Regions from separate parts of the Pseudoalteromonas sp. NZS37 genome, predicted to be linked through region 1. Evidence: predicted binding sites of a transcription regulator. Region 1 holds the regulator's gene; each other region holds the start of a gene.
The links. Region 1 encodes LexA, which represses DNA repair genes until DNA is damaged. Its sites were predicted from a motif close to TACTGTATNNNNATACAGTA; they were not measured.
Positions count from the first base shown of each region.

Region 1 (7,521 bases):
ACGTTGGCAGGCAAAATCCAATTAACTATTCCATCTAATAGTCAGTCTGGTCAACGCTTGCGTATTAAAGGTAAGGGATTAATGAGTAAAAAAGCCAAAGGTGATTTATTTGCTGTGCTTAAAATTGTTAATCCAACATCTGTTGATGATACCAGTAAAAAACTTTGGGAAGAATTAGCCGAAAAAGCTCACTTTGATCCCCGTAATAACTGGAGCAAGCCATAATGCAAATTATCGTGACACAAAAAGATGATTTACTTACTAGCAAAGAGCTATGTTTGAGTAGTGATATTAGCGAAGCAATTTTATATGAGCTAGTTGAGCACAATATTGCGGTTCCAATTGAGGGGAAGCATGTTACGCAGTGGCAATTTACGGTATCTGCAGTGACCTTAGTTAAAAAAGCGGCCCGTATTCAACATGACTTTTCGTTAGATTGGTCGGCAATAGCTTTAGTTTTACAATTGCTGGATGAGCGTGATGAGTTGATTTTCGAAAACGAAATGTTAAAGCGACATTTGAGTCGATTTAAACACTTGGAATAAAATCTGCCCTTGGGTACTTCCTAGGGCTTATTTACTCTTTGGTGAGAGTGCGCTAGTTCTTAAAAACCAATATGACTACTTTGATTTATTCTTACTTTTAATTCGGATAAATCGTTTTAGTCGTATGTTTTGCATAAGTAGTAATATTCCACTTAGGCAAAAAAGTACGCTGGTTGCTGCAAAACTAATAAGCAGCGGATTATTAAAATCCTCTCGCTCATCGTAATCCATAATATGTAACATCCAAAAAAAGTCGAAAATTCGCCATAGTGTGCTGCGAACGGTGACAACTCTGCCGTTATTTTCTGACAAGTACAGTGTTGTGTTAAATGTGTCGTCAAATTGTACCTGCCAAACATTGGTTTTATATCCAACTTCTCGCATACCTTGCTTTAGCAATATAGCGCTTGTTACTTGAGCATCAATAAGTAAGTGTGCTTTAGCATTTGCGGTAATTTGTATTTTAGTTGGCGGCTCAAAAGGCCGGCCTGTTATACCGTTAAAGCTTTGCTGTTCATCTTTATTTATAACTGTAATTATAGGTGTGGTTAAAAAGTTCTCAAAAATTATTTGTGTTGGATTAACCACCTGAGATGCAATATCGTTAAGGGAGGCAACATAATCAGCCTGCGTAAATGGGTTATTAAGAGTACGTGTTGCAAGATGCTCCCCATGAACTTTATCAAGAGGAATAGCGCTCATGACTAAACCGCCTAACAGCCAAGCTAAAATTTGTAATGTGAGCAAATAACCGAGCCATTTATGTAACTTGCGAGCATACTTAAATATTTTTTTATTCATGTTTTAGTCTTATTATTTTTAGAGGCTAGTTTATTACATTAATGGGATTAGTTACTGCGACATTTTGTCGCAGTTTAAACTATAGCTTACTGTAATCATTTAAAAATAAAAAAGATTACACTTAAATTGCTAACATGACTTATTTGTTTAATTGAGCTGAGTGTTTGATATCCAGCTAGCTTTAAACGCTAAAAAATACTTAAAAGCTGCGAAATATCTATATAAAGTGGTTAATAGAGCATAGTTGATTTGGTATAACGGTAAAACTGCGTTAAAGTTTGCAATGAAATTATTAGAGGATAAATACGAAACGATGTCGGAAATTCAATTTTTAAATGTAGATCTTGAGCTTGAATCAAAGCAAGATATTAGTTTGCTAGTGGCAGACTTGAAAAAAGTCGCGACGATTTTACATTATGACAAAGACGAATACCGTCAATTAGCGCGTATTGAAGCAACAGGTGTAGTAAACACGCCTGACAAAGCAATAAACCATATATGTGAGCTTATTGAATCGTGTTCGCGTAACGCGCTAAAGCAATGGTTAAGCTGTTCACGTAGAACGTTTGATATTGGTTTTGAATCAGGCACTTCCCCTAAGTGCTTTAATCAAGCCTTAGATGCAGATACATTACTACGTATATCTGCGATTGGTGCGGGTATGGAAATTACAATTTACCCAATCGAAAAGTAACTATCTTCGCTCTACGACTGCTGCGGTCATTTTTGATACGCAGCACAGCTCATTGCGGCTATTTGTAATTTTTATTTCCCACACTGAACTACGTTTGCCAATATGAAACGCTCTTGCCGTTGCTGTTAAAGTGCCGCTGCGAGATGCTTTTAAATGACTTGCGCTAATTTCCTGCCCCACGCAGTAAAATTTTGTAAAATCGACAACAAAGTTAGCTGCATAGCTGGCAACTGTTTCGGCAAGTACAACGTTAGCACCGCCGTGAACCATTCCCATTGGGTTATGATGCTCAGGAATTGCCGGCATAGTGGCTACTAAGTAATCATCACCAATTTCAGTGACTTCTATTCCCATGGTTTTCATTAATGTTCCTTGGCCATCAATGCCTTGTTCTAACTGCTTGCACAGCTCTAAAGTGATGGGCTGGTACCAAATACTCATAATGACTCCTTTGCTTTTTTAATCATTTATAAATCTAGCTTTAGTTATATCCCTAAAATGTACACAAGTGAAATTACTTTGGCTATTTTAAGGCTTAATTTAAATTTGCGATTTTTATTTAACTGTATATACTCACAGTTAAATGTACTGTATGGAAAACCAGTTGTATGCGACCATTAACGAACCGCCAAGCTCAAATACTCGAACTAATTAAAGTTTTTATTAAAGACACTGGTATGCCTCCTACACGTGCTGAAATAGCGCAAACATTAGGTTTTAAAAGTGCCAATGCTGCTGAAGAACATTTAAAAGCACTTGCTAAAAAAGGCGCAATTAAAATGAAACCAGGTGCAAGCCGTGGTATTCAGTTAATTGAAGAAGAAGAGCCAGAACAATTAGGTTTACCGCTTATAGGGCGTGTTGCTGCTGGTTCACCTATTTTGGCGCAAGAGCACGTTGAAAGTCACTGCAAAATCGATCCATTAATGTTTAAACCGGCTGCAGATTTTTTACTACGCGTTAACGGTATGAGCATGAAAGATATTGGTATTATGGATGGTGATTTACTTGCTGTACATCGTACTCAAACCGCTGAAAACGGGCAAGTTGTTGTTGCCCGCCTAGACGAAGACGTAACTGTAAAACGTCTTGAGAAAGCGGGTCGTAAAGTATTACTTCATGCTGAAAACGACGATTTTGAATCTATTGAAGTAGATCTTGAGAATGAGTCTTTTAATATTGAAGGCTTAGCCGTTGGCGTTATAAGAAACGCTGATTGGATGTGACTTTAAAAATAGCTTTTAAACAAGCAGTTTTATAAATGCGTACTAATTAGTACGCATTTTTTGTTTTAAATTCGCACTAAAAATAGGGCATAAATAGCTCACTGACAATTTAAGCTGTAAACTTTTTTGCACTTATATTTTCCCCCTTCGAATGCGTTAAACCCCTTTGTTTTGCTCATCTTTTGAACTTACTGTTACCTAGTTGGTTACTGATTTTTTATTAATTACTCAATATCACCTGATTGTTTTTTATACTAAAACTTGCTTGTTGTTCATTTTTTAGCTAATTATTAATGTGCTGAGCTAATAATAACTCACAGCTTTTTAGTTTTGAGAACACACAATATACACAAACCCGTTGTTGGCGCAGCAAAACCAATCAATATTAAATGAGATTGACTAAAAAAATAAAAATAACGAATTGGCGTTTAAGCCGTATGCCTCTTCGCTTTGCATTCGCAATAGCATCAAAGGAGCCGTCACATGGGTAAACTGACCTCTACCTTGTGGCTTATATTATGTGTTTTTTCGCACCCAGTTTTGGCTAACAGCCAATACAATATGCGCAAAGGCGTAACCGATATAAGCAATAATGTATATCAGCTGCACATGACCATATTTATAATATGTTGTGTGATTGGGGTGATAGTGTTCGCAATTATGTTTTGGGCACTTATTCATCACCGTAAATCTAAAGGGGCTGTACCTGCCCAATTTCACGAAAGCACTAAAGTAGAAATACTTTGGACTGCAATCCCGTTTGTTATTTTAATTGCTATGGCAGTACCAGCCACTAAAACCCTAATTGCAATGGAAGATGCCAGCAAAGCTGATCTCACTATTAAAATTACAGGCTCGCAATGGAAATGGCATTATGAATATATGGGTGAAGATGTAGAGTTCTACTCTATTTTATCTACCCCGCAAGATGAAATAGCGAATCTTGCAGATAAAAATCCTAACTACTTACTTGAGGTTGATAAACCTCTCGTACTGCCAATAAATCAAAAAGTACGATTTTTAATGACTTCTGACGATGTTATTCACTCTTGGTGGGTACCTGATTTTGCAGTTAAAAAAGATGCGAATCCCGGCTTTATAAACGAAACATGGACGAACATAAACGAAGAAGGTACTTACCGAGGCCAATGTGCTGAGTTGTGTGGTAAAGATCATGGCTTTATGCCCGTTGTGGTGGTCGCTAAATCTGAGGCTGATTTTAAAACGTGGCTTGCAGATGCAAAGCAAGCTAAACAAAAAGCAGCATTAGCAGATGCCGCATTACTTGATAAAACCCTCCCAAAAGAAGAATTAATGACTTTAGGCGAACAAGTATATATGGCCAATTGTGCTGCATGTCATCAGCCTACTGGCATGGGGTTACCGGGTGTATTTCCTGCACTTAAAGGCAGCCCTATAGTGCTTGGCGATATAAAAGATCACATTGATGTAGTTATCCATGGGCGACCCGGTACGGCAATGCAAGCATTTGCCAAACAGTTATCTATAAAGCAATTAGCAGCGGTTATTACTTATAAACGTAATGCGTGGGGTAATGATACGGGTGATGTTATTCAACCGAGTCAAATACAGGCAGCACTTGATGCCAAAGTGGAGGCGAACTAATGAGTCGCATAGTAGAACAACCTAACGCCAATGAAGCTCATCATGCTCATCACCCAGCTAAAGGTTTTAAACGCTGGCTTTACACAACTAATCATAAAGATATAGGTAGTTTATATTTAATTTTTTCGCTGACCATGTTCTTAATTGGTGGTGGAATGGCCATGGTGATCAGAGCTGAATTATTTCAACCAGGTTTACAGTTGGTCGATCCTCACTTTTTTAATCAAATGACCACAGTGCATGGTTTAATTATGGTGTTTGGTGCGGTTATGCCGGCCTTTACAGGCCTTGCTAACTGGATGATACCACTCATGATTGGCGCGCCAGATATGGCATTGCCAAGAATGAATAACTGGAGCTTTTGGATTTTACCGTTTGCGTTTTTAATCCTATTGGCATCGTTATTTATGCCTGGTGGGGGTCCTGCATTTGGTTGGACTTTTTATGCACCACTGTCTACAACATACAGTAATGATAATACTGCATTGTTTGTATTTGCCGTACATATTATGGGGATTAGTTCAATAATGGGCGCAATCAATGTGATTGTAACCATAGTGAACTTACGTGCCCCAGGCATGACATGGATGAAGTTGCCCTTATTTGTATGGACGTGGTTAATTACTGCCTTTTTATTAATAGCGGTAATGCCAGTGCTTGCAGGAGCTGTCACTATGGTACTTACCGATAAGTATTTTGCGACCAGCTTTTTTGATGCCGCAGGCGGTGGCGACCCGGTGATGTTCCAACACATTTTTTGGTTTTTTGGTCATCCCGAAGTATACATAATGATTCTTCCTGCCTTTGGCATTATATCTACAATAGTACCTACCTTTTCTCGTAAAAAACTTTTTGGCTATGCCTCAATGGTATACGCCACATCCTCCATAGCACTATTGAGCTTTATTGTATGGGCTCATCATATGTTTACCACTGGGATGCCGGTCGCTGGCGAGTTGTTTTTTATGTACGCGACCATGCTTATATCGGTACCTACAGGAGTAAAAGTATTTAATTGGGTTGCCACAATGTGGAAAGGCTCAATAACTTTTGAAGTGCCAATGCTTTTTAGTATTGCGTTTATTGTGCTGTTTACCTTAGGTGGCTTTTCGGGTTTGATGCTGGCAATTACACCTGCTGACTTTCAGTACCACGATACTTATTTTGTAGTGGCGCATTTTCATTATGTATTAGTAACAGGGGCTGTGTTTTCGATAATGGCAGGTGCTTATTATTGGCTACCCAAATGGACAGGCAACATGTTTAATATCACGCTAGCTAAATGGCATTTTTGGCTATCGCTGGTGAGTGTGAACGTACTGTTTTTTCCTATGCATTTTGTAGGGCTTGCCGGTATGCCGCGTCGAATTCCCGATTATGCACTTCAATTTGCCGACTTTAACGCAATCATAAGTATTGGTGGATTTGCCTTTGGTTTATCGCAATTGTTGTTTGTAGCTGTGGTAATTAAATGCGCGCGTGGCGGTGATAAAGTGCTTGCAAAAGTATGGGAAGGGGCAGAAGGGCTTGAGTGGGAAGTTGACTCTCCAGCGCCATATCATACTTTTTCTACGCCGCCGGTAATTAAGTAATGACACACGCACCGCTACTCAAACGTTTGGTACTTATTTGCATAGGCATGTTTGCCTTTGCCTTTGCTTTAGTACCTTTGTATGACGTGTTTTGTGATGTAACAGGGCTTAATGGAAAACCTTCGCTTGAGCAAGCAGAGCAAAGTACACAAATAGTACAAAACCGAGAAGTCGGCGTTAGCTTTACTACTCACGCACAAAGTGGTGCACCGTTTGAAGTTAAATCAAAAGAATACAGTGTAGTGGTAAAACCCGGTGCAATGCGTGAAGTAATGTTTAGTGCTAAAAATAACAGCAACCTAGATAAAGTAATGCAGGCTGTACCATCAGTCTCGCCAGGTAAAGCGGCAAAGTATTTACACAAAATAGCCTGTTTTTGCTTTGATCAGCAACCTCTAAAAGCAGGGGAAGAACTTGAATTTAAATTACTTTTTTATGTTGATACCGCACTGCCAAGCGATATTGAAGAATTAACTTTATCTTATACCGTATTTGATATTAGTGAACAGCTGGTGGCAAGTAATAACTAGCTTTTTAAACTAGTGTGAAACTAGGAGTAAATGAAATGAATCAAGAATATGAGCATTATTACGTACCAGAACAAAGCCCATGGCCTATTGTAGGTGCTGTTGCATTGTTTTTTATTGCAGTAGGGGCAGGCTTGACTGTTATGAGTGTAGGTAAAGAAGGTGGTAGCGGGGTTTATCTGCTTTACGCCGGTATTGCTGTACTTGTGTATATGTTGTTTAGCTGGTTTAAAAATGTAATTAGTGAGTCGGACCAAGGTTTGTACTCAGCACAAATGGATCGCTCTTTTAGACAAGGTATGAGCTGGTTTATTTTTTCTGAAGTTATGTTTTTTATGGCCTTTTTTGGTGCGCTTTTTTATGCACGCGTATTGTCGGTACCTTGGCTTGGAGGCGCAGGCAATAATGCAATGACTAACGAGGTTTTATGGCCTACTTTTGAAGCCGTTTGGCCGCTAGTTTCAACACCTGCTGGCGAAACTACTCAAGCTATGGGCTGGCAAGGCTTAC
Region 1 is NZ_JADYXL010000012.1:70,439-77,959, reverse strand. Features, by position in the region: gene I6F47_RS18240 (DnaJ C-terminal domain-containing protein) at 1-225, shown strand, start outside; gene I6F47_RS18235 (chaperone modulator CbpM) at 225-545, shown strand; gene I6F47_RS18230 (hypothetical protein) at 621-1,346, opposite strand; gene I6F47_RS18225 (hypothetical protein) at 1,660-2,040, shown strand; gene I6F47_RS18220 (PaaI family thioesterase) at 2,041-2,481, opposite strand; gene lexA (transcriptional repressor LexA) at 2,649-3,266, shown strand; gene coxB (cytochrome c oxidase subunit II) at 3,750-4,892, shown strand; gene ctaD (cytochrome c oxidase subunit I) at 4,892-6,484, shown strand; gene I6F47_RS18200 (cytochrome c oxidase assembly protein) at 6,484-7,014, shown strand; gene I6F47_RS18195 (cytochrome c oxidase subunit 3) at 7,050-7,521, shown strand, end outside.

Region 2 (7,521 bases), on a different contig from region 1:
CTGTGTTAAGTAGTCATTATTAAAACTAAGTTGTGAGAGGGTTTGAGCCATTAAATGACCCTGTGGGCGGCGCTCTCCGCTTATAACCTGTAGAGCAAGTTCTTCACTTAAACCACCTTCTATTGCGATTAAACATACACCAACTAATTGATTGTTAATTTTGCTGATGAATATTCGTTGCGATGGTGCGTCTAGTAGTTGGCGTAAATCGTTTACACTACTTTGATAGTGAGCCAATGCAAGCAGGGCAATAACTTGTTGCAGTAAAGGCTCATTGTTTACAAGGGATTGCTGAGTTATTTCGCTATGAACTGGCTGCTCTAATTGCTCACTACTTAACTCTTTGTATTGTGCATCGAGTGCAAGCAAGGTGCGAATGTGCTTCTCGAGGGGATCGTGTTTAGCAAAACGCAGTGGCTCATCAAGCGTTACAACTTTAGAGGCTTTATAGTGCGCTTTTATATAGTTACTAAAGCGAATGGTATAACCCCTACCATTGCCCTCATACCCAACCAGTGTACTTGCAAAGACTATACGAGGGTAATGAGCTAGCATTTTTAGCAATAACGGTACAGGGATCGCGGCAGCTTCATCAATGAGTAATAAATCGCATTCAGGTAATGCATTTAATAACGCGTCAGGTGCAACGTAGTGCAAGTTGGCGAGCTGTTTATGTTCAGCGTTGTATTGAAGGCTCAGCTCGTTGGCTAAATGTTTAAAGCTACTATGGGTCGCTTTAAACTGAGTGCTGCAAATAATTACTTTTTTATCAGTCAATTTTGCGGCAGCTAAGCCAAGTGCTGCCGACTTGCCTCTACCTCTATCGGCATTAATGAGTAAAGGTCTGTTGGCACGGCCATTAGCTACTTTTACTATTTGTTCAACGCAGTTTTGCTGTGGTAGATAATCAATTTTATTATCCGTAACAGAGCTGACGAGATTACTAATACAGCCATTTTTTTCACTAAAATGAAAAGCGGGTAATTGCTTAATAATAGCCGCGAAACGTTGATTAAATAAACTGTAGTCAATACTCTGACCGTGTGATTGCACTGTACTTAATGAGGGGTCTTGCCAAGAGGCTAAATCATTTAATTCGGGCAGTAATAAAAACAGTATACCGCCTGCTTTAACGGTGCCGGTAAGTGCTGCAAGTTTATCAGGGTGTAAACCACTAAAACCATTGTAAACAGCATGAGCAAATTCTTGCCCTAAAATTTGGTGAGTGCGAGTAGGCCAGTACGAATTTTTAATCGCGCACTGCTTTGATACAACAAGTGTATTGTTTTCATCTATTAATGAGTTAAGTAATTCATAACACCAAGCAGGGCTGCCCGTAATCAACACTAGCTGACGATGATACGCGCCAGCTAGTTGTTGTTCTAACTCATTTAGGTGAGCTTTATACAGCTTGTAATCGTGCATAGGCCGTTACTAACCATTTACTGCCAAGGTCGTCAAAGTTAACTTGTACGCGAGATTGCGCGCCACTGCCTTCGTAATTAAGTACGGTACCAACACCAAACTTAGCATGCAAAACTCGTTGTCCTAAGTTAAAGCCACTGTCTTCAAATGCGGCATGGCTAACTGATGCGCTAAAACGCCCGGCGGCAGGCGGGCGAGAAACCTGTGTTTTAATACGGATTTCTTCTACGCAGTCCTCAGGTATTTCGCGTAAAAAGCGTGATGGGCTATGGTATTTTTCTTGCCCGTATAAGCGGCGACTCTCAGCATGGCTAATGTATAACTTATCCATTGCTCGTGTCATGCCTACATAACAAAGGCGGCGCTCTTCTTCTAAGCGACCCGACTCTTCGTTACTTTGCTGAGAAGGGAACATGCCTTCTTCTACGCCCACCATAAACACTAACGGAAACTCTAAGCCTTTAGCTGAGTGAAGTGTCATCATTTGAACAGCGTCTTCGTGTTCTTCTGCCTGCCCTTCACCTGACTCAAGTGATGTATGTGCTAAAAAGCCTTGTAAAGGCGAGCTGTATTCTTCGTCTTCAGGAAGTTCGTACTGGTCACATGCGCTAATTAGTTCTTCTAAGTTTTCTACGCGAGCACGGCCTTTTTCACCTTTTTCAGCTTGGTACATTGCCATCAAGCCTGAGGTTTGAATTGTGTACTTGGCTTGCTCATGCAAAGTTAGATCGCTAATTTTATCTTCTATTTGTTCAACTAGTTCTACAAACTTACTTACTGCACCAGAAGCACGACCAGATAAATGCTGTTGTTCTACAATTGCTTTTGCGGCATACCAAAGCGGTAATGATTCTGCTCGTGCACAATCACGTATATGGCTCAATGTTTTATCACCAATACCGCGTGCTGGCGTATTAATTACACGTTCAAACGCGGCATCGTCTTGACGATTACCCACTAGACGTAAGTACGACAACGCATCTTTAATTTCTTGTCGTTCGAAGAATCGCATACCACCATAAATACGGTATTTTAAGCCTTCTTGCAGCATGGCCTCCTCGAGTACACGAGATTGCGCGTTACTACGGTATAAAATTGCGGCATCTTGTAGGGCATTACCTGCATTTAACCAGCTTCGTAGTTTGCTACTTACAAAGCGTGCTTCGTCTAACTCATTAAATGCTGCATAAATAGAGATTGGCTCGCCGTCGTTACCGTCGGTCCACAAGCTTTTACCCATACGTTCTGAGTTATTTTGAATTAATGCGTTAGACGCTTTCAAAATAGTCGCTGTTGAGCGGTAGTTTTGTTCAAGACGAATGGTTTCTGCGCTAAAGTCAGTTAAAAAACGTTTAATGTTTTCGATTTTAGCACCACGCCAACCATAAATGCTTTGGTCATCGTCGCCTACAATCATAATGCTGTTAGTATCGCCAGCAAGTAATTTTAACCAAGCATATTGAATGGTATTTGTATCTTGGAACTCGTCTACGAGCATATGCGCAAAGCGTTGCTGATAATGACGCAGTAACGTAGGGTTATTTTTTAACACTTCGTAGCTGCGTAGTAATATTTCAGCAAAATCAACTAGGCCCGCTCTATCACAGGCCTCTTGATAGGCGGCATAAACACGCAGCATCATTTGCTCATTAATATCGTATGCTTGAATATCTTTAGGGCGAAGTGCTTCATCTTTTTTGGCGCTTATGTACCAGCCAAATTGCTTAGCGGGCCATTTTTTATCATCAATATTCATCGATTTTAATAAGCGCTTGATCATCCGAAGCTGATCGTCAGAGTCTAAAATTTGAAAGGCTTCTGGTAAATTAGCTTCACGGTGATGAGCACGTAAAATACGATGCGATAAACCATGGAAAGTACCAATCCACATACCACCTACAGGCGCTTTTAGTGTTTCTTCAACGCGGCCACGCATTTCTTTAGCGGCTTTATTAGTAAAAGTAACTGCAAAAATACTGTAAGCGGAGGCTTGCTCAACTTGCATAAGCCACGCAATACGATGAACTAACACTCGTGTTTTACCAGACCCAGCACCTGCTAATACCAGCATGTTTTGTAGTGGGGCTGCAACGGCATCGCGTTGTTTGTCATTTAAGCCATCGAGTAATTGTGAAACGTCCATCGTTACGCCTTTTTAATCAATATTGTGGCCAGTATAACAGGTGTTTTTGTTAGGCTAAATAAAATACTGTTTTTATAAACAGCTATTTATAAAATAGTGTTCAAAACGAGTAACTTGCTAATTAATTGAGCGAATAGAAAAGTGCAAACACATAACAAAAATTGCTAATTTGACCTAAAGTTAGCAAAATTTACTAACTCTCTAAATCTAGACTAATTTAACTATTTGATTTGTAAGCTTTAATAAATTGGCATAGAGTGTGTAAGTAAATAATTATAAAATCAAATAAATACAGAGGTTAGTATGGCAGATCAAGGTTCTGGCGGTAACGTAATCGCAGCATTATGTAATATATTTTTTCCTGGTTTAGGGCAGTTAGTGCAAGGGCGTATTTTAGCGGCTATATTTTTTGCACTCGCTATTATAATAAGTTACGCACTAATTTATGTGCTTGTAGGCTTTGTACTTGTGCCTATTATTTACTTATGGTCGATTATTGACGCAGCGCGTTATAGATCGCGAAGTTAACGGTTTTCAAGTTGAGTAAAATAGCGCCCATGTGGCGCTATTTTACTTTATATGTCCTGTGGTTTACGGGCGTTTACGTATATAATTACGCAATTAAAGATTTACAGGCAAACCCTATGGAATATCAATTTATTCGCGACCCTATTAGTGGGCTACGTATTAAAATAAGCAGTGAACACGCTATTATTGGTCGCTGGCTAAACGAAGAAATAGGCAAAGACAAAGTAGCCATGGTGCAAGCGCTTATTGCATCGGTGAGTTCAAGCTATGAGCCGCTAACGCTAAAAGGCCAAGAAATAGATTTAATATTAACGAAAGACGAAGCATTATTTGAAGCCCATGCGCTTCATCAAGACAGCGAAGACCTAATAGCGTATCAAGATGACGATTTAGCGCTTGAAGAAAATGGCTTAAGTAGTGGTTGTGGCTTTGAAGATTTCATTGATTTAATTGATTCATGGCATGAGTTTACGACGTCACGATAAACATAACTAGCACACTAATAAAAATATACAGCAATGCACAATCAGCATTTTATCTGTATTATTACACCAACGAACATTACGCCAATCAAAACGACAGGAACTGATATGTCTGCCAATTTAAACAAGCTAGTAGTGATGCTAGAAATGCAAAACGCCATGAATACTAAAGTACATGAGCAATGGTTTACTCAAGGGTTTGAATGGTACCGCGCTATTTGGGTTGAGTGTGCTGAAATGTTGGATCATCATGGTTGGAAATGGTGGAAAAAACAAACACCAGATACTGAACAAGTTATTTTAGAGTTGGTTGATATTTTTCATTTTGGTCTATCGCTTAGAATTGACGGCGAAACTAGCTACGAAGACTTAGCAAAGCAACTTGAAACTGAGCTTAGTAATGCTCAACAAGCTGATGACTTTAAACAAACACTAGAGATATTAGCGGCTTCTGCAGTTGCAGATAAAACGTTTAATGCAGGTGCCTTTGCCGGCTGTATGGCGCAAATGGGTATGGATATTGATGATTTATATCGCGGCTACGTAGGTAAAAATACGTTAAACTTTTTCCGCCAAGATCACGGTTACAAAGATGGTAGCTATATTAAAGAATGGAATGGGCAAGAAGATAACGAGCATTTAGTTGAAGTAGTTAAAAGCCTTGATACAGAACATGCAGATTTTGCAAAGTTAGTATATCAAGGGCTAGAAGCGCGTTACCCAAAAATTTAAGTCACGTAAGTTGAGTTAGATAATCTTACGATAGTCGGTAACACTTAGGTAATCGGCTATTTCGTTATGTGGTTGTTGGCTATCTGGGTTAGCAACTGCAAGTAAGTGCTCAATGCCGTATTCTCGTGCGGCATTCAAAACCGGCACACTGTCATCTACAAACAAAGTGCGCTGCTTATTAAATCCTAAGTCTTTTTGTACTTGGTGCCACAAACTTTGTTGCTCTTTACTTACTCCATATTCATGAGTCGACACTACGCCATCTAGGTAGTTATCAATCGCTGTATGCTCAAATTTAAGCATGACACTCTCAGGGTGGGCGTTGGTAAGTAAAATTAACTCTTTGCCTGCTTTTTTAAGCTCAGTTAAAAAATGAGGTACGTCTTCGCGCATTTTAATTAAATGCTGAGACTCTCGTTTAAGCTCCATTATAGGCAAGCTTAATTGCTGCTCCCAATAATCTAAACAATACCACTGTATTTGACCGCTCACAGCTTGATAGCGTTTTAAAATATCTGCTTTAGCTGCATCTAGGCTAATGCCCCTTGCTAATGCGTGTTGCGCAGGAATAACGTTAAGCCAAAAATGACTGTCGTAATGTAAATCGAGTAATGTTCCATCCATGTCGAGCAAAACGGTATCGATTTTTGACCAATTTAACATAGGAATTTCAACTTATAAGGTTTATTATTGAACTAACTGCCATGATAGCAAATTAACGCCAATGACACAGAAAAAGCACCCAACACCACCACAAATCCTCAGTAACAATGTTGTCGCTAAAAGCCGCCTGTTTACTGTGGAGTCTTTAGAGCTAAAGTTTTCTAATAACGAAGAGCGCCAGTATGAGCGAATTCGCGGCGGTGGCCGGGGAGCAGTGATGATTGTTCCGTTAAGTGCAGACAACGAATTACTACTTGTACGTGAATACTGTGCGGGCACAAACGATTACCAGTTAGGTTTTCCTAAAGGCTTAATCGATCCGGGCGAAACGCCAGAGCAAGCTGCTAACAGAGAGCTTAAAGAAGAAATTGGCTTTGGTGCTGAGTATTTTAAACCATTAAGAACAGTAACAATGGCGCCGAGTTACTTTAATGCCACTATGCATATTTTATTTGCTAAGCAATTATACCCACAAACCCTTATTGGCGACGAACCAGAGCCGCTTGTTGTTGTTAAGTGGCCATTAACTCAGTGGCAGTCATTATTAGACCAAGAAGATTTTACCGAAGCACGCAGTGTTGCAGCTTTGCTATTATTAGATAAGTATTTAGCGTCTGGAGCTGCCGATGAATAAATTAATCGAACCGTGTATCGAATTAGCTGAGCGTGCTGGCGATGCAATTATGGCCATTTATAAAAAAGGCGATATTGGCCAACAAGAGAAATCAGATAATACGCCTGTTACCAAAGCTGACTTAGCAGCAAATGACGTACTGGTTGCTGGATTAAAAGTCTTAGCGCCCGATATCCCAATTATGTCGGAAGAAACACCTATACCTGCACTCGCCGACAGACAGGACTGGCAGCGCTATTGGTTGCTCGATCCGATGGATGGTACAGGCGAATTTATTTTAGAAAGTGGCGACTTTGCAGTAAACATTGCATTGATTGAAAATAATCATCCTGTGCTTGGAGTTATTCATTGGCCTGCAAAAGGTGTGACTTATTTTGCTACAGCTAAAAATGGTGCCTTTAAACGTGAAAACTCAATTGATAAGCAAATATCTGTAGCGCCGCCAGAGAACTTGACGCTTGCAGTGAGCCGCCGCCAAAAAATAGAAGCGGTGAGTCAGTATTTAAATAGTCAGTTTACAACTATTGCTATTGGCTCGTGCTCATTAAAAGCTTGTACTGTTGCAGAAGGCAAAGCAGATTGTTTTTTAAGAATTGGTCCAACGGGAGAGTGGGATACAGGTGCTTCACAAGTTATTGTTGAAGAAGCCGGTGGTTGTATTACCGATGCAGAATTTAACCCGCTAACGTACAACCAACGCGAGAGTACTGAGAACCCTGACTTTATAGTGATGGGGCATCCAGACTGGGAATGGCAAAAAATGATTAATCCGCATCAAAGGTTGAGCGCAGAATAGCAATTTGATTGCTTTTTGTTCGGTTGAACAACTTTAATTAGTTTAGGCCTTGCATTAAATGTTTATTCCTATATAGTAGCGCTCTCTTCAAGGCAGGCTCGTAAATATTACGAAAATG
Region 2 is NZ_JADYXL010000019.1:2,340-9,860, forward strand. Features, by position in the region: gene I6F47_RS19800 (GNAT family N-acetyltransferase) at 1-1,425, opposite strand, end outside; gene uvrD (DNA helicase II) at 1,403-3,568, opposite strand; gene I6F47_RS19810 (hypothetical protein) at 3,872-4,096, shown strand; gene I6F47_RS19815 (YacL family protein) at 4,213-4,581, shown strand; gene I6F47_RS19820 (dUTP diphosphatase) at 4,687-5,310, shown strand; gene yrfG (GMP/IMP nucleotidase) at 5,326-5,973, opposite strand; gene nudE (ADP compounds hydrolase NudE) at 6,035-6,607, shown strand; gene cysQ (3'(2'),5'-bisphosphate nucleotidase CysQ) at 6,600-7,403, shown strand.
Region 2: uvrD (DNA helicase II) is a predicted target of LexA. The motif match lies at 3,633-3,652, and genes of this name have one in related genera.

Region 3 (7,521 bases), on a different contig from region 1:
GCAAACTTTATTCGGCTCTCAAGCTCATTCTTAGCAATTAAATCATGAGCAATTTTTTTCTCATCTTTTAATATTTTGCGAAGTGCTATCAACTCAATTGCAGCTGTCTTTAAATTGCTAAAATCATTAAAAGTACCAATTACAACAAATGGCATTGTTTTAGCATTTTCTTTAAGTGTTTTGGCAACATCAGGATTTGTTGGTAGAACAAAAGATAAAAATGCTTCACCTGTTTTAGGTTTTTTTACAAACGATTCAAATACTTGAGCATCAAACTTATTTAAAAGTTTAGTTGTTGCCCAGCGCATAGTGCCTGTTTTGTGGTAATGCGCTGTCGCTAAAATATTCTGTGGTGTCGCACATGCTTCAGTCCAATCAATACCTTCACTAACAACTTCAATCTGTTCACTAATAAGATTGTTAATATCTATATCGCTGCCCTGAAACACAAACAAAGCATCATGTTTTTGGCGATAAATAATAACAGTGCTTGCTTCTAATTCCGCAATCGCATCATCAACATCTTCAATTTTATAGCCTCGACATACAAAATATTCTTTTATGAAGTTTCGTTTTGCATGTAACTGATGATGAAAACCGAAAATAGTTAATAGCGCAATTAGCTTAGTAATAGCTATATGAAGCACGCCACCTTTTTGCTCTGCCCTATATATTGCATCAGAGCCTTCGAGCCACGCTTTACTATCTTGAGAGGTAACAATTAAATGGTGTAAATTGTGGTAAAGGTAATCCCAGTACATTTCTGGGCGATACAAAGCTAGCTCTTCATTAAACTCACTGTAACTATTATTTAAAAACTCTCTAAAACCATGTTTTTCATGTGAGGCTAAAAAGCCAAATAAGCTACGCTCGTTCTGAGAAAAACGACGACGAGAAACAGGGCCAAGCAATAAACTAACAATAGGATCTAATGGTAACGTTTTACTCAGTGCATTGACGTTTTTATTTTGATTAGCAAAAGCACCACTTACAGTATTAACTAAATTGGCATACTTTGATTCAATAGCATCTGCTATTTTCGGTGCTCTATAAATAGAATCACCAACGAGGGTCAAAGATTCATCAATTGATGGGTTAAAGCTCAAATCACGGTAACGGCCTTGTACTTTGCTCCATTCTTTTTGAGTTTTAACATCTTTATTTTTAGCATAATCCGAAAAAGCTTGATGTAAAAAACCCATAAGCAGCACAGGGCGTTTTGCTTGTTGTACAATATCAGCTAAAGATTGAAATAAATGCAAATCTTTGTTTTCACGAGACTGGTAATCTAGTGCTTTACCCATTTCATCAAGTAAAATTAAAACACCGTCTTCATTTTTACTGGGTTTCTGTAATAATTTTTTTATTTCAGCTAAGCATTTATCATCATCAAAATCAGCTATTTCTGTTTTATCAAAGTCTTCATCAAATGCATTAAGTAAGCTAACTAAAATACTGTTCGCTGGCGCTTCTAAACCACATACATGCTTAACTGTTTGCCAGCCATTTTTTAATGCAAAGCGTTTATCAAAATCTGTAATAATATTTTGAGCACTATTCAGCTTTTGCAATGCATAAGTACGTTGCTCAACATCTATAGAAAGTAAGCATGATAAAAATAAGGCAACTGTTGATTTACCCGACCCATAAGGCCCAGTAATAGTAAAAGCGCGTTGAGTGCTATTTTCAAATTCGCGGCTAATGGTATCAAGTACATTAATGGCTGTGCCATGCAATACAAATTCATCAATAAATGGAGAAAAATCAGTACTCTCAGTATCAATTCGTGTCGAACTTTTGTAGCGTTGATTTATTGTAATTAAAGTGTCTGACATATTATTTACCGTAGTACATATCTAAGTATTTGATAGCGTTATCTTTTATATCATCTGATATACTTACTTGTCTCAATCCTAGTGAATCAACCCAAGTTACGTGCTTATCAGTAAATTCTTGCGCCTCGTCTAACTTTTGACCTAAGCCCGACTCTGAAAGCCTAAAAATTCTTCCCGGAGAGCAAGGTTTTGTCAGAAGCGAGTCAAAATCGATAGTGCCAACGTTTGAATCTTGAGTTTCGTTATTAAAAAATTCAAGTAAGGCAAAAATAAATATCTCAACAGGTAATTCAGGACGCTCAGACAAATTACTTATATAGAATCCGCCCCCGTTATCTTGTAGTAAGTTCAGCTCAGATAGAGGCGAAGTAAAGTGATCCTCATCGACTTTAGTTATTTTTTTAGCAGTACTATTTTTTTGTTTTTTACTGTAAGTATTTAAAAAGCAGTCAATATCTTTTTTTAGAGTACTAGGGTTGCCAACTTCTGTTTTTACTAATCGTTTTGCATCGTCATAGCAATCATCGGTAAGTTTACTTTTTTCAAAATATTGAACATTAGAATAATTAAAAAAGTAACGATAAGCCGTAAGGCTTTCATTATTAAAATTTAACCAGAAGTGCAGTAACCAAATAGAACCAGGTAATTCTAAAAAAGGATCTTGTCCTGTTTTATCTAAGGCACCAAACAAGTATTTACCACTATCAGTCACATAATGACCATATTCACTTTGAGGACTTCTTTTTATTACATTGCTTGATTCAGCCCAATACTGAATCGCCTTTACCATATTTTTACCAACACCTAATTCAACAACAGAATTGCGAATACTGTCTTCGCTAGACGAAAAATTGCTTTTATTATTCAAATGATTAATAGCTTTGAATAGCCATCCGTAGCGTAAAGGAAAGGTGTCATGCCCTGTAAATTTCGCTTTCATGCTAATTTTGTAACCTTTAATTGGAGAGAATGTCCAAGAGCAATGTTAACTTTATTTTTGTAGCAGCGAAAGAACTTTATCTCAGAATGTGTATTTATGTACAGTAGTTATTAGCTATGAGTATAACACCTTGTTAGGTACATACTTTTGTTGTAGTCTCTGGAAATATGAATGCGAACTTAATCGTGTGAATTTAATAAGTGCTTTTAATTTTTAAATCTTAAGGAGAAGATGTGTTTCAAAAGTGTCTAAACTGTTTTAGTGTTAATGCTTTAAAGTTTCTCGCAGGTCAAGATTCATTGTCATTCTTTGAGAATACTTTGAACATAGACAAGTCATACTATGATGAAAATAATCAGCAAAAGTTATTAGTTCAAGCAATAATAAACTCAAATCCAACGCGGTTACTTTTAGCTAAAACAAGCCGTGAGTATTTTATTGATAGATTGAGTAAAGAAGACCTCAATGAAATAATCTTTAAAATAAACGGCTCTTATGTAAACGAAATTAATCCTGAACACTACGTAAATGTAAAAGGTTTCTGCAATTCACAGCTCGGGCTAGTTACATTTTTGAATTCTTTAGGGTTTAATTTTATAGATTCCAGCAATAAAACCGAAGAATATAAAGCGTTCCGCACTGTAAAGCCTGAGTATGGATTATACCCTTATCAAATAGAGATATCAGATAAGGTATTTAATTCGATAGAGTTTGGGAATAATAATAAAGCGATAATCCACCTACCTACTGGCGCTGGTAAAACCCGAACTGCTATGCACATAGCATGTCGTCATTTGATGACAAAAAAAGATGCGATGGTACTTTGGTTAGCTAATTCTGAAATTTTATGTGAACAAGCATCTGAAGAATTCAGTAAAGCTTGGCAAAAATTGGGTAATAGAGAAATTATCCAAGGTCGTTATTATGGTTCTAATAACTTTTCACTTGAAAGTATCAAAAGCGGCTTTGTTGTAGGGGGATTACAAAAATTAGTTTCTTATTACAACTCAATGACACCGCATCAAACCGCAGCATTTGATAAAAAAATAACATTAGTTATTTTTGACGAGGCTCATCGAGCATTAGCTTCGACTTATAAAGACGTTTTAGAGCGGTTTTTGGAGTTTTCTCCACAAGCTAAGTTAGTTGGTTTAACGGCTACGCCTGGGCGTGTTTATAAAGATGATAAACCTGAATTAGATCCGGAGAACAAAGCTCTTGCTGAGCTTTTTGGTAATAATAAAATTACTATGGATGTTGCGCCTTATCAACCAATGGAGTTCTTGATAAAAGAGAATTATCTAGCTGATCCTCAGTTTATCGAACTAAATTATGACGATATAGATATTTATAAAAATACCAGTGCTTTAAGTCATTTCACTGAGAGTGAGTTGTTAAAAAAACTTAGCAGTTCTAACAATCGTAATTCTATTATTCTTAAAACAGCAGTTCATGAAGTAAAAAGCAATAATTCAAAATTGATTATTTTTGCTTGTGATATTGAGCATGCGAGAAACTTAGCCTTTTCTTTATGCTGCATGGGCGTTAAAGCTGCATCTGTTGATAGTAAAAGCACTACTTCTGAAGAAAAAACTCAAATTATCGATAATTATAAGAATGGCGATTTAGATGTTTTAGTGAATTGCGAAATGCTTACTACAGGCTTTGATGCTCCAGAAACAAATGTTGCAATTATAGCCCGACCCACTAACTCCTTAGTCTTATATCTACAAATGATAGGCCGCGCATTACGCGGTAATCCCTCTTTAACTCCTAAAACGGCACGTATATATACAGTGCTAGATGAAATATCAGAGTTTAATAATGTTAATTTAGCTTTTAAGCATTGGAATGAAATGTGGACAGAGCTTGAAAATGAAAAACTTTAAAGGATTATAAAATGTCTTTAGTAAACCCTAAACAATATATTATTTCCGCGCGCTCTAACGGCTATAAAGATACCGCTTACGCTATTGCTGAGTTAGCAGATAACTCAATTCAGGCTGGGGCAGACAAAGTTGAAATCTTAATTTTTGAAAATCAAAAAAGAACTATTGAAGAGATTGCTATTGTCGACAATGGGGCTGGGATGTCACAGAGCTTATTAGCTTCAGCTTTGGGTTTTGGTGAGTCTGGTCGCGAGAAAGATAAAGATGGCAACTTATTAAATGATGATACTAAAGGAATGGGTAAGTTTGGTATGGGTTTACCTAATGCATCTGTTTCTCAATGTAAAAGAATTCAAGTATGGAGTTGGAAAAATAAACATGAGATTTATTATACGTATTTAGATGTTCAGGAAATCATAGACGGCATTTATAGCGACCTACCAGAACCAACTTTAGTCGAAATGCCTGAGAAATATTTAGACTCAATGTTTGACGGAGACATGCCTGAGTCAGGTACATTTGTATTATGGTCAAATCTAGATAAATTAAAGTGGAAGCGCTCTTCAACATTATTTGCTAAATCACAATATGAAATAGGTAGAATGTACCGTAGGTTTATCTCTAAAGGTCAGTGTTCAGTTCAATTTAAAGTTTTTGATACTTTTGGTGGTTCTAAAATGCAGGCTTTAGAACGCGAAACTAAAACAGGTTTTATTAAAGCAAATGACCCCCTTTACTTGACTGCAGATTCTGCTCTACCGGATCTTCCTGGGTTACATGTTGATGAAACCCCTACTTTCTTTGAAGAGCTGGAGTCTTTTCCTTTTAAGGTTGAGTTCCAAGGTGCTCAGCATACGATTCATATTAGAAGCTCAGTTGCTAGATCTGAGATGATCACTAGGATTCTTAATTTAGGTAGTGAGAACCAAGCTGGTAAAACTGAGTATGGGAAAGACTGCTTAAGAAATTTCGGGATATCTGTAATGAGGGCAGACCGTGAAATTGAGCTTATTACTAATGAGTTCTTCTTAAAAGATGATGCATATAAAGCGCGTTTTATGGGAGTTGAGATTGATATTCCTCCTTCACTAGATGAAGTTTTAGGCGTTACAAATAATAAGCAGCATGCTCATAACTTAAAAGAATTAGATGCGGATAAAATGGATTTAGATGAAAAGGATGTAATTGAAAAAGATGACCTGATTATCGAATATTTACGAGAGAATGGTGATGAAGAGAGAGCTGTACTTTTTGAAATATCGACCAGACTTAAAAAAGTAGTTGCTAACGCTCGTAAAAAAGCAAAATTGTTACCAACAACAAAAGTAGGTACTGTAACTCCTGAGTTGAATGAAGACGATAAGGTAAGCATTTTAGTTAATACAGTAATGAATAAGCGCGATGAAGTGAACCCCGGGAATACTTTAGCTCAAGAGCCTGACTATAAAAAGCTAGAGAAAAAGCTCGTCGATGATTTTGGCTATGATGAGGCAAATGCAAAATTAACTACTAAGAAAATGGAAGATTTACAATCTAGAATAAGTGTTCAATATAGTAAAACTTCTAATCAATCTTTTTTCGAAGTAGAAAACCTTCAAGGTATTGCCGTACTTATTATTAATCCTGAGCATGAGTTATATACAAAATTCTTAAGCCAAATGTCAGATAAAGATAAAATGATATTTAAAGTGCTGCTAGGAGCTTGGGCATTGATGGAAGACTCTACAACTAATGAAAATAAACGACGCCAACTTGAAAGAGCACGTAATGATTGGGGTGAAGTTATTGAAGAGATGTTTGAAGAGTTAGACCTTTAATGTGGGTAGGGCTAACAATATTAAAGTTGTTAGCCTTAGATAAGGCTTAGAATATGAAAACACTATTTGATCCCGTAAGCTATTTTTTAAAAAAAAGAAAAAAAGCTCCTACAGTTCGTAATGATCTAGAACAGCAAGTCGCTGAAGTAGCTTTGCAGTTTCCAAAAGAGTTGAATACAAGTATCCAGATTGTAAAAAATAAATCACATGATGCTTTTGAATTTAATTTTTTAAATAATCATTTGTATATAGGTATAAATGGAAGCCACCCTTTTTATGAAAAAGTCTATTCAAAGTCATCAAAAGAACAAAAACAAATAATAAATTTTTTCATCATTAGTATGTGTCAAATGACATTTGAAACAACTAATGAGAAGGTACAAGGGAGAGATATAAAGTATGTTTCTCGATTGAGTGAGTTTCTTGAAGATAAATTGGCGAGTATGAATTTTGAGTAATTTATTTTCGGGTGATAAATTAAAAACTGATTTAGAAGTAGTCTTGCCTTCTTGTAAAAAATTAGTTGTTGCGTCAGCTTTTATTTCTAAAGTTGGCTTTGAATGGATGGATAGTTTAATTACTGCCGACTGTTCTAATGTTTCACTTATTGGTAGGTTGACACCAAGTGACTTTTTAAGTGGGGCTAGTGATTTTGTCACTATTAAGCGAGCGGTTCAAAAAGGTTACCATGTAAAAGCATTATTAAACTTACATGCGAAAATCTACCAAATAGATGATGATTTAATATTCAATGGTAGTGCTAACCTCACTGGTAAAGGGCTCGCTATTGTTGCTGAAAGTAACTACGAAGCATGCACGAGAGTTGAAGGATGTTCAGAGTCTAATCGTTTTATTAATAAACTAGTAAATGCAGCAGTACCTTTAGATATATTAACTCTTGAAAGAATGGACTTGTTTTTAGAGCAATACAGGCATCAAGAGGCGTCTTTTATACCCTCTAGTTGGCCTGAAGAAATACTCCCCCAATCTTCTGATTTGTTCGTATCTGACTTTCCTTTAACCCCGCCCGGTATCAGTAC
Region 3 is NZ_JADYXL010000007.1:60,356-67,876, reverse strand. Features, by position in the region: gene I6F47_RS14130 (hypothetical protein) at 1-1,835, opposite strand, end outside; gene I6F47_RS14125 (DUF4007 family protein) at 1,837-2,775, opposite strand; gene I6F47_RS14120 (DEAD/DEAH box helicase) at 3,009-4,664, shown strand; gene I6F47_RS14115 (ATP-binding protein) at 4,676-6,481, shown strand; gene I6F47_RS14110 (hypothetical protein) at 6,535-6,939, shown strand; gene I6F47_RS14105 (phospholipase D-like domain-containing protein) at 6,932-7,521, shown strand, end outside.
Region 3: I6F47_RS14125 (DUF4007 family protein) is a predicted target of LexA. The motif match lies at 2,862-2,881, and genes of this name have one in related genera.